DNA from 3 places in the Paenibacillus sp. M-152 genome. Region 1 is predicted to be linked to each of the others. Evidence: riboswitches for the same ligand, from Rfam matches in the RefSeq annotation. Region 1 holds a riboswitch; each other region holds the start of a gene.
The links. Region 1 has a riboswitch for cobalamin ahead of cobJ (precorrin-3B C(17)-methyltransferase). Riboswitches for the same ligand answer to the same signal wherever they lie in the genome.
Positions count from the first base shown of each region.

Region 2: another riboswitch for cobalamin. It lies ahead of EGM68_RS25015 (ABC transporter substrate-binding protein); the one in region 1 lies ahead of cobJ (precorrin-3B C(17)-methyltransferase).
Region 3: another riboswitch for cobalamin. It lies ahead of EGM68_RS07095 (ABC transporter substrate-binding protein); the one in region 1 lies ahead of cobJ (precorrin-3B C(17)-methyltransferase).

Region 1 is NZ_CP034141.1:5,470,387-5,473,634, reverse strand. Features, by position in the region: gene EGM68_RS24000 (uroporphyrinogen-III synthase) at 1-109, shown strand, start outside; gene EGM68_RS23995 (LOG family protein) at 308-862, shown strand; cobalamin riboswitch at 920-1,105, shown strand; gene cobJ (precorrin-3B C(17)-methyltransferase) at 1,414-3,222, shown strand.
Region 2 is NZ_CP034141.1:5,700,990-5,704,237, reverse strand. Features, by position in the region: gene EGM68_RS25020 (nucleobase:cation symporter-2 family protein) at 1-659, shown strand, start outside; cobalamin riboswitch at 1,265-1,468, shown strand; gene EGM68_RS25015 (ABC transporter substrate-binding protein) at 1,688-3,248, shown strand, end outside.
Region 3 is NZ_CP034141.1:1,583,540-1,586,787, forward strand. Features, by position in the region: gene EGM68_RS07090 (histidine phosphatase family protein) at 1-737, shown strand, start outside; cobalamin riboswitch at 834-1,048, shown strand; gene EGM68_RS07095 (ABC transporter substrate-binding protein) at 1,257-2,264, shown strand; gene EGM68_RS07100 (FecCD family ABC transporter permease) at 2,261-3,248, shown strand, end outside.

The DNA of each region.
Region 1 (3,248 bases):
AACTGAAGAGCGCATGGGTGCGATGATGGTGGAGCTGGGCAAATATTTTGAACATAGTGATTCGGTGCATGGCTGTGGTCTGAAAAGCGTGAACGGTCATTTGAAATGAGCTAGAAATGATAATGCAGTAAGCTAAAATGAACTTATATTTACTAATAAAGCGTAAAATAGAGATAAGGGCCTACGAGGTCTTTATCTTTTTTTGTTGGACATGCATCGACAAAGTTTTTTGTTATAGCGAAAATATTTATCTAATATAATGAATAAGTTTCGATGCATGATATTGAGGACAGGAGCTGAGACGTTTATGAATTCTATTTGTGTATTTGCAGGGTCCAGACCTGGACATTCATCGGTATATGTTGAGGCCGCAGGCAAGCTGGGTGAAGCTATGGCTCGCCAGCATATCCGTCTAATTTATGGTGGCTCCAGCAGGGGGCTGATGGGTAAGGTGGCGGATGAACTACTGGCGGGTGACGGTCAGGTCACCGGCATTATGCCCACCCTATTATTCGATGCAGAGATCATTCATCGGGGAGTTACCGAGTTTATTGAGGTAGCAAGCATGCATGAACGTAAAGCGGCGATGAGCGAGATGGCCGATGCGTTTATAGCCCTTCCGGGTGGCTTGGGAACCTTTGAGGAGCTGTTCGAGGTATTGTGCTGGGCGCAAATCGGCATACATCGCAAGCCCATTGGGCTGCTGAATGTGAATGGATATTTTGACCCGTTGATAGAAATGGTACGTCATAGCGTGCAGGAAGGGTTTACCGGAGCTGATCATCCAGCACTACTGAGTATCTCTGCGGACCCGGATGAATTGCTGCATATGCTGAAAAATAAGGCAGAGAACTTGAAATAAAGCTTTTTTCGTGCTTGCACAACTGATTGAGGCAAGGTTATGATAAGACCCATAATCAAATAGCGGACAGACAAGGTGCCTTTGCGGTTGAGCAAAGGGTAACAGGGAATCGGGTGCAAGTCCCGAGCGGTCCCGCCACTGTAAGGAAGAGGATTCTTTTAAATGGTCACTCGTACAAAACGGGGAAGACGAAAGAATCCGTTGATGCCAAGCCAGGAGACCTACCTTGATCTGTATGCACCGTTAACCTTCGCGGAGAGGATGGGTGTACGAAATCAGGAAATCAGGCACACGTTGCTTTTTCCATGTTGGTTACAGGTTTGCGTGGATATGAACGTGTAGCAGCGTTTGAAGCGCAAACAAAACAGATGGAAAACAACGGCAGATTGGAGGAAGACAAGACTGTCCTCTTACGCTGTTTCGTCTGATGAGAGAGATACGTACATAGGAACCCCATCCGGGCAGGATGGGGTTTTTTCGAGTTACAGGATGCCACAAATTATTGAAATAGATAGTATAGCTGCCCTGAAAAGGATGATAGGAGGAGCACGATGAGCCCATTAGGAAAATTGCTGGTGATTGGATTTGGACCAGGAGATATGGAACATATCACAAAACGTGCGTTGGATGCGCTGGCCGAAAGTGAGGTCATTATCGGCTACAATACCTACGTTGATTTGATCCGTCCGTTGTTGAACGGACAGGAGATTGTACGCACAGGGATGACAGAGGAAGTGAGCCGTGCGCAGGAGGCGGTTCGCCAAGCAGAGATGGGCAAGAAGGTAGCCGTCATTTCCAGTGGAGATGCTGGGGTCTATGGCATGGCAGGTCTGGTGTACGAAGTGCTGATGCAAAAAGGCTGGCGTCGCGAGGACGGGGTTGAGGTGGAGGTTGTGCCGGGGATCTCGGCTATTCAATCCTGTGCTTCGTTGTTGGGAGCGCCAGTTATGCATGATGCTTGCACGATCAGTCTGAGTGATCATCTGACCCCGTGGGAAACAATCGTGAAGCGTGTAGAAGCTGCGGCTTCGGCTGATTTTGTGATTGCATTATACAACCCGCGTAGTGGTCGGCGTACCCGCCAGATTGTGGAGACGCAGTCCATTTTGCTTCGTTACCGTGATCCGCAGACTCCGGTTGGGCTGGTGAAGAGTGCTTATCGTGAACGTCAGCAGGTTATTGTGACGACGCTGGAAGATATGCTGAACCATGATATCGGGATGCTGACGACCGTAATCATCGGCAATTCCTCGACGACAGTGTATGACGGCTTAATCGTGACTCCACGCGGCTATCAGCGTAAATACACGCTGGACGCGACCGAACAGGTGCTCAAACCGCATCAGCGGCTTCGCACGGAAGCGGAGCCGTGGTCGCTGGGCGCGCAAGAGGATCGCGCGCTGGATGCACCGCAGGGAGGCGGAGCTCTGACTGCGCCTACCGGGCCTTCTGCGAGCGGTGCTGCGGTTGCCACGCAGGCACGCCCGCAAGCGATGGCTGCTGTACAGGTGCCGCCTGCGAAGCAAACCGGGGCGACCCCAGCATCGCTGGCAGCAGAGGCGCTCGGTCGTCTTGCTGTTGGCGGCAAGCTGCCAGGCGAAGCCAACGCTCGCTGGAGCGGGCAAGCGCCTACCGCCCAGAGCGCCGTTGGAACGGCAGCAGGGGCCGGAGCAGGAGCTGCGGCTGCGAAGGCGTCAGGCGGCTTTGGCAAGCCTGCGCTGTTTGAGGTGGGGGTTTCCCCTGGCGTGGGAAACAAGAAGTTCACTGCTCGGCAGATGGCACTGCTCGCCGAGGTAGCGGGTGATGATGGCGAGCTGGAATACACGCCAGATCATCAGATCGTGCTGCGCGTGCCGTGCCTAGACCCTGAGGAACTGGTCGGTCGGCTGCGGGATGAACGATTCATTGTCATGCCGCTCGGCGATGTGTTTAAGGTCAAGGCGTGCGACTTCTGCAATATGGAGAAAGATGACGCTGTGCCTGTGGCTGAGCACCTACAGGTTGTACTCGGCGGATTACAGGCACCCAAGGAAACGAGCATTGCTTTGAACGGATGCGGCATGGCCTGCTATGGAGCGGTGCTGGAGGATATCGGAATTGTCTACCGCAAGGGAGGATATGATCTTTTCCTCGGCGGCAAAAAATTTGGCCGTAATGCTCATGCCGCTCAGCCCGTAGCGGAAGGGATTCCAGGTGATCAGATTACGGACATCGTGGAGAATATTATCGCTGAATACAAGGAAAAAGGGCATCCGAACGAGCGTTTTCATAAGTTTTTCAAACGTGTAGGCATCGTTGCGGGTTTCCGGCATGAAGATTCACCGGCAACAGTAGAAGTGAACGCGGTTTGTGGTGATTAATAGGTTGGTAGGCTTGATGAACCGGA
Region 2 (3,248 bases), 230 kb from region 1:
AGCCGTTTTATTTTGGCAAGCCAGAATTCAGCATTATGGCGGTATGCACGATGATTATCGTCAATATTGTCAGCATGGTCGAGTCTACGGGGGTTTATCTGGCAGTAGGTAAAGCGATTGATCAGAAGGTGGAACAAAAGCAAATCGTCAATGGACTTCGTTCGGAGGGGCTCGCGATTATGCTGGGCGGTATTTTTAATGCGTTCCCTTACACGGCCTTCTCGCAAAATGTGGGTCTGATCTCGCTAACTCGCGTCAAATCGCGTAACGTTATTTTTGCTGCGGGCGGCATCATGGTCGTTCTCGGTTTGCTGCCTAAGCTGGCTGCCCTGACGACAGTGATTCCTAACGCTGTGCTGGGCGGGGCAATGATCGTCATGTTTGGCTCGGTTGCTGCATCAGGTATGTCTATTTTGTCAGAAGTAGATCTGCGGAAGGAAAGCAATCTGCTGATCGCAGCATGCAGTATTGCTGTAGGCCTAGGCTCAGCTGTTCTGCCGCAAATGTTTGACCAACTGCCTAGCTTTGCCAAAATGCTGCTGCAAAATGGTATTGTATCGGGCTCGATTACGGCAATTGTCTTGAACATCGTTTTGGCAAGAAAACAGGGTGAATCGGTCAAAGGTGTAAATGTCTCGGAGGTTCCACAGAAGGTTTGATGAATAGGAAATAAACCAAAATAGCCGGAAAGAGGACGTAGCCTCTTTTCCGGCTGTTTGGCATGGGGTTACCAAGAGCGGGTTATAGTGGTGGATGTTTTCGGACCACGGTGCAGCTTCCCGAAAGGGGGTGAAGCCGATGGTCACACTTGTGTCGTGCTACGATGTGTTGCGTTGGATGGTTACGTTACTAAGCCTGGTGTTTAGTATTCGTAAACTTTATCGCTGGCTGCGTCGGAAATTTCGGAACAAGCGAAAACCCACCGCTTGATTAGGTTAGGCGCCTAACGGTGGGTTTAGCTAAGCATTTAGCGCGCCGTGGTGATCCACAGCCTTTCAAATCCTAGGAGTCTTTGCCGTTGGCGCGGCGAAGGCTCTTTTTAGTATACGGATACGGTGGATATCTCTATACCTAATTTTAGCACGTGAATTGCGTGCATGCAATGAATAGTCACAGCCTTGATTCTAATCGTATCATTCAAATTTAAAATATTACGCTGCATTTGTTGACAAGCCAGTAGCAACAAAATAAGATAATCCTAATTCGTAATAAAAAGGAATAAAGGAAGAAAACAGGTGTGAGCCGGACAACTCTATATACGAGGTTTTGTTGAGACGATGTAGATAGTTGTTGAGCGTGTTCACTTAAAAGGGAAGTTCGGTAGATTCCGACACGGACCCGCCACTGTATACAGGCATCAGCAGGGTACTGCTGGAGCTTTCAGAATAGCCACTGGAACTGTGAGGAACCGGGAAGGCCTGAAAGATAAGCCTGGAGTCAGGAGACCTGCCTGTTTTGACATCACTGTCAGACCCACGGGATGCTGGGGAGGTGGTTAGGCGTGCTGCATACGGAATGTCTGAAACCGATCTGATCCCTTCTATGTTTTTGGAGTTGGCTTTGAGGTGAGTTTTGACATTTTATAATGAAAGCATTTCTGACTGCTGGTCAAGTGGTTGGGAATGCTTTTTTCGCGTTTTGCGTTAGGTTTATACGATATTTTACAAGATAGAGGAGGAAATGTGGGATGATAGGCAATCGTAATAGGCGTTCATGGTTCATATGTACAGGATTGCTGCTGCTGATGGCAGTTATGGCTCTTTCGGGATGCGGCACAGCCACGAAGACGGAGGATAGCTCAGGCAAGGGTGAGAATACTCCTGCACAACAGACTCCAGCAGGTAAAAAGCTGGTGATGGCGTATACGTGGAAACCGTCAGGCGTCGATCCGCATGGAGACAATAGCTGGGATGTGATGCGTTCCGGTGCCGGTGAGACACTCATTCGTTTGAATGAAAAGTTGGAGCCTGTGGCTTGGCTAGCCAAGGAATGGAAGCACGACAGTCCTAACGTGTGGACGTTCAGCTTGCAGGATAAGGTCACTTTTCATGATGGAAAGAGTATGGATGCAGTAAGCGTAAAAGCATCTTTGCTGCGCTCTATCGAGAAAAGTCACCTGGCGAAGGATTTACTGGATGTGAAGTCCATTGATGTAAATGGCCCGCTGACGCTGAAAATCACGACAAACCAACCGAATGCAGCGCTGGCATCCAATCTGGCTGATCCGTCAACAATCGTGCTGGATGTGGCATCCATGAAAGATGAGCAGAGCTACCCTGCAATGACAGGTGCTTTTAAAATCAAAGCCTTTAACAAGGATCAATCCTTGGTCGTAGAGCGTTATGATGGATATTGGGGCGAAAAGGCACGACTGGCTGAAGCAACGATGAAATTCATTACGGACGGTAATTCGCGCCTGATGGCGTTGCAATCCGGTGAGGTGGATGTAGCGACGGATATTCCGGTAGATAACGCAGAGGTATTAAAAAAGAACGACAAGCTACAAGTGCTGTCGGCTCCGTCCTTGCGTACCCATATGATTGTGTACAACATGGAATCGTCTGTGTTCAAGGATGCGGCCAACCGTAAGGTGGTGGACAGTCTGATTCCGCGCGCATCCATTGTGAGCGCCGTCATGAGGGGCTACGGTACGGAAGCAAGCAGCCCGTTTCCGAGTATCCTTCCCTTCGGTAAGATTGAGCGCAAAGCATTGAACGGAACGGCAGAGCAGTTGTTGACGAAGGATGGCTGGCAAAAGGATGCCCAAGGCACATGGTCCAAGCAGGGCAAGCCATTCGAGGTTACGCTGCTGACCTTCCCTCAGCGTCCGGAGCTATCCGTCATGGCTGAGGTTATTCAGAGCCAGTTGCTGAATGAGGGAATCCAGGTCAAGATTCGCAAGGTGGAAAATATCGACGAGGCGTTGACCAAAAACGATTGGGATTTTGCTATGTACAGCATGCTCACGGCCCATACAGGGGAACCGCAGTATTTTATGGACATGTTCTACTCCTCTACAAGTGAAGCTAATGTAAGCCGTTATGCTTCCAAACCGCTGGAGGATATTCTTCACAGCCTGAAGTTGGCAAACGATACCACACAGCGTAATGCGGTAACACTGCAAGCACTGGATATTATCAATACAGACTTGCCGCAGTCGTTCATTGTACACCCTGACAATGTGTTTGGCGTGAAAAAAGGGGTAGAGGGCTTTACGCCGCATCCGATCGAGTATTACTACATTACAG
Region 3 (3,248 bases), 1.9 Mb from region 1:
AAGGAAAAAGAGTGCGAGAAAGTGCACCAAGTCCGAACTCACAACAGGTTAGTAAGCCGAATGATGCTAAAGAAGATCTGCAGTGGGACATGGAGCTCGTGCTAGTTCGTCATGGCACGACCTTATGGAATAAGGAACGTCGATATCTGGGACATGCCGACTTGGGTTTACTGTCGGGAGCAGAGCAGGAGTTAAAGACTTTACAGAAAAAATTGCAGGGACATTCCTTTGCTCGAATCTATTGCAGCGACTTGATGCGATGTCGCCAGACCTTGCAGATCATTTTGCCGGAGTCTGCATTGACGTCTGAATGTTCCCTCTCTGCTATGCCTCCTATCATGGAACCACGTCTGCGAGAACTTCACTTTGGTGAGTGGGATGGAAAAACGTATGACATGCTTAAGGATGTGGCGTTGTATCGCGCTTGGATTGATGAGCCGCAACAATTCACCCCACCTGGAGGAGAGCCTTGGATTCATTTTGTGAATCGTCTGCGTGAATTCCTAGACTCTCTGTTTGCCTGGCGCATTGCTTTGGAGGTTCAGCCAATGGAGTCGAATGCTGCGCCGTCCTCTGTTTTGATTGTCACGCATGGTGGTGTAATTCGTCAGTTGGCTTGTATGCTTATGCCTGGCCATGATTTTTGGAGTCTGAATCCGAAGCCGGGAGAAGCATTTAGGATTCAGTTAAGGTTGACAGGACCGCACAATTGTATAGCAAGATTGCTTTCTCATTAGGTTAAACAAGGCGAATAAAGCGACTGTTTGGGTTGTAAGCTAACTCTTTTTAACCTATAATCATCAAGTAAAAGAACGGCTTGACTACCACTACATCAAATATCCAGCAGACGAGGTCGGCGCTATGTGAGGAACTTGCTTTCCTTTATTGCGCTGTTAAAAGGGAAGTCGGTGTGAGTCCGACGCGGTCCCGCCACTGTAAATGGAAACATGCTCATTAGCCCTGTTTTATGTGCCGCCAAGCATATGAAAGAATATCAGGACATGCATTTTCCATAAGTCAGGATACCTGCCCGTCCGCCTGTCACCATAATCCTTCGAGGAAAGGATGACGTGTTCGCAGTGACTGTCCATGCGGAAAGAAGCTGCCCGCCTGCGCACGATCTGTGCTAACGTGACCCCTGTGTCCTGATATGAGGATGCGGGGGTTTTTGATAGGAAAAGAAGGCTGGAATGAGAAAATATCGGATGAAGTTCAAGTAACGCTCTTAACGATTTATGTATGAAGGGGTGCAAATCATGGCAGGAAAAAAAATAAAGGTATGGACTACAGGTCTATTGGCGCTGATATTGGCAGTTGGGCTGAGTGCATGTGGCGCAAATGGAAAAAATGCAGAAAATAAAGAGGGCCAAGCTTCTTCACAGCAGCCGGGACAGACCGTAACCGCACAAGTGCCTCCGGGCAAAACGGTTTACCCGCTAACGCTTAAGGATGCAACAGGACAGGAATTTACATTTAAAAAAGCACCGGATAAGATCGTTTCCGTCTCCCCGGCAGAAACCGAGGCGCTGTTCGCTATCGGACTGGATAAGGAAATTGTTGGTGTATCCGACTACTCTGATTACCCGGAGGCAGCTACGAAAAAGCCTAAAATGGGCGGTATTATGAAACCGAACGAAGAGGCGATCATTGCTGCGAACCCGGAAGTTGTTTTTGCAGGGATTTCACTTAGTGAACAGGCTACGACTAAGCTGCGTGACATGGGAATTATGATTTTTAAAACAGAACCGAAAACAGTTGAAGATGTCATAGCTAACATCGAATTGTATGGGAAAATCACCGATCATCAGAAAGAAGCGAGAGCGGTGACTGACAAGATGAGAGCAGATGTAGCAGAAGTGAAAGAAGGAGTTAAAAATATCGGCAAAGGGCAGAAGCTGCGGGTATACGTCGAGTTTTCACCAGGCTGGACAGTGGGTAAAGGCGAGTTTATGGACGAGCTGATTACATTAGCAGGTGGTGAAAATGTAGGTGCTACGCAGAAGGGGTGGTACCAAATCAGTGAGGAAAATATTATAGCTGCAAACCCTGACGTGATTTTGTACAGCAAAAGTGTGAAGGACGACAAAACAGGCCAGACCCTCGGCGATATCATTAAAGCTCGTAGTGGATGGGATCAAATATCGGCTGTTCGTAACCATCGTGTATTTGCCGTGGATGATAATTTGATCAGTCGTCCGGGGCCACGCGTAACGGAAGGGCTCAAGGAAGTGGCTAAGGGCGTGTACCCTGAAATTTTCAAATGAACCGTAGACTGATCGGTTTTGGGGTGACAGGTCTTGTCTTGCTGCTGCTGACGCTGCTACTCTGTCTTGGCATCGGCTCGGTCAGTCTTCCGGTCAGCCAAATCACAGGTATTTTGATCAACCACCTACCGTGGTTAGGTGATACGTTTACACCGGATTGGAATACATCCTCAGAGCAGATCATTTTGAAGGTCAGATTGCCACGGGTGTTACTGGGAATGTTGGTTGGAGCAGCGCTGGCGCTGGCGGGAGCCGGATTTCAGGGTGTGTTGCGTAATCCCTTGGCTGATCCGTATACCCTTGGGGTATCCTCGGGAGCTTCGGTCGGAGCAGCAGTACTGATTTATTGGGGGCTTCAATTTTCATTTGTGGGTATATGGACGCTTCCGCTAGTTGCATTTATAACCGGCATGCTGACGCTGTGGATGGTGTTGACGTTGGCGCGTGAAGGTGGGAAAATTCCGACCCAAAGCCTCATTTTATCAGGTGTGGTGATGCAATTTTTTGGGGGAGCCATTGTTTCTTTTCTGGCAGCCATGTCGAAGGAAACAGTCAATGAAATATTGTACTGGACGATGGGAAGTCTCAGTCTGCGAGGTTGGTCATATACGGGAATTCTTTTACCTTACGTGATCGTTGGGCTGGTGTTTCTATGGAACCGGGCACGGGTGCTGAATATTCTGGCTTTGGGAGAACGTCAAGCGGCTCATATGGGGGTTCATGTAGATGCGACGAAGCTATCTGTCCTGATCATATCTACCTTGCTGACAGCTGCCGCTGTCTCGGTATGTGGAGTCATTGGCTTTGTTGGACTTGTTGTGCCTCATATCATTCGTCTGATGGCAGGTCCCGATTACCGGATGATTGTTCCGTTATCTGCACTGGGTGGAGCTATTTTTATGGCTTGGGCAGATACGGCGGCTCGCACGTTGTTGGCCCCAATGGAAATTCCTCTGGGCGTTATGACGGCCTTTGTTGGGGCAC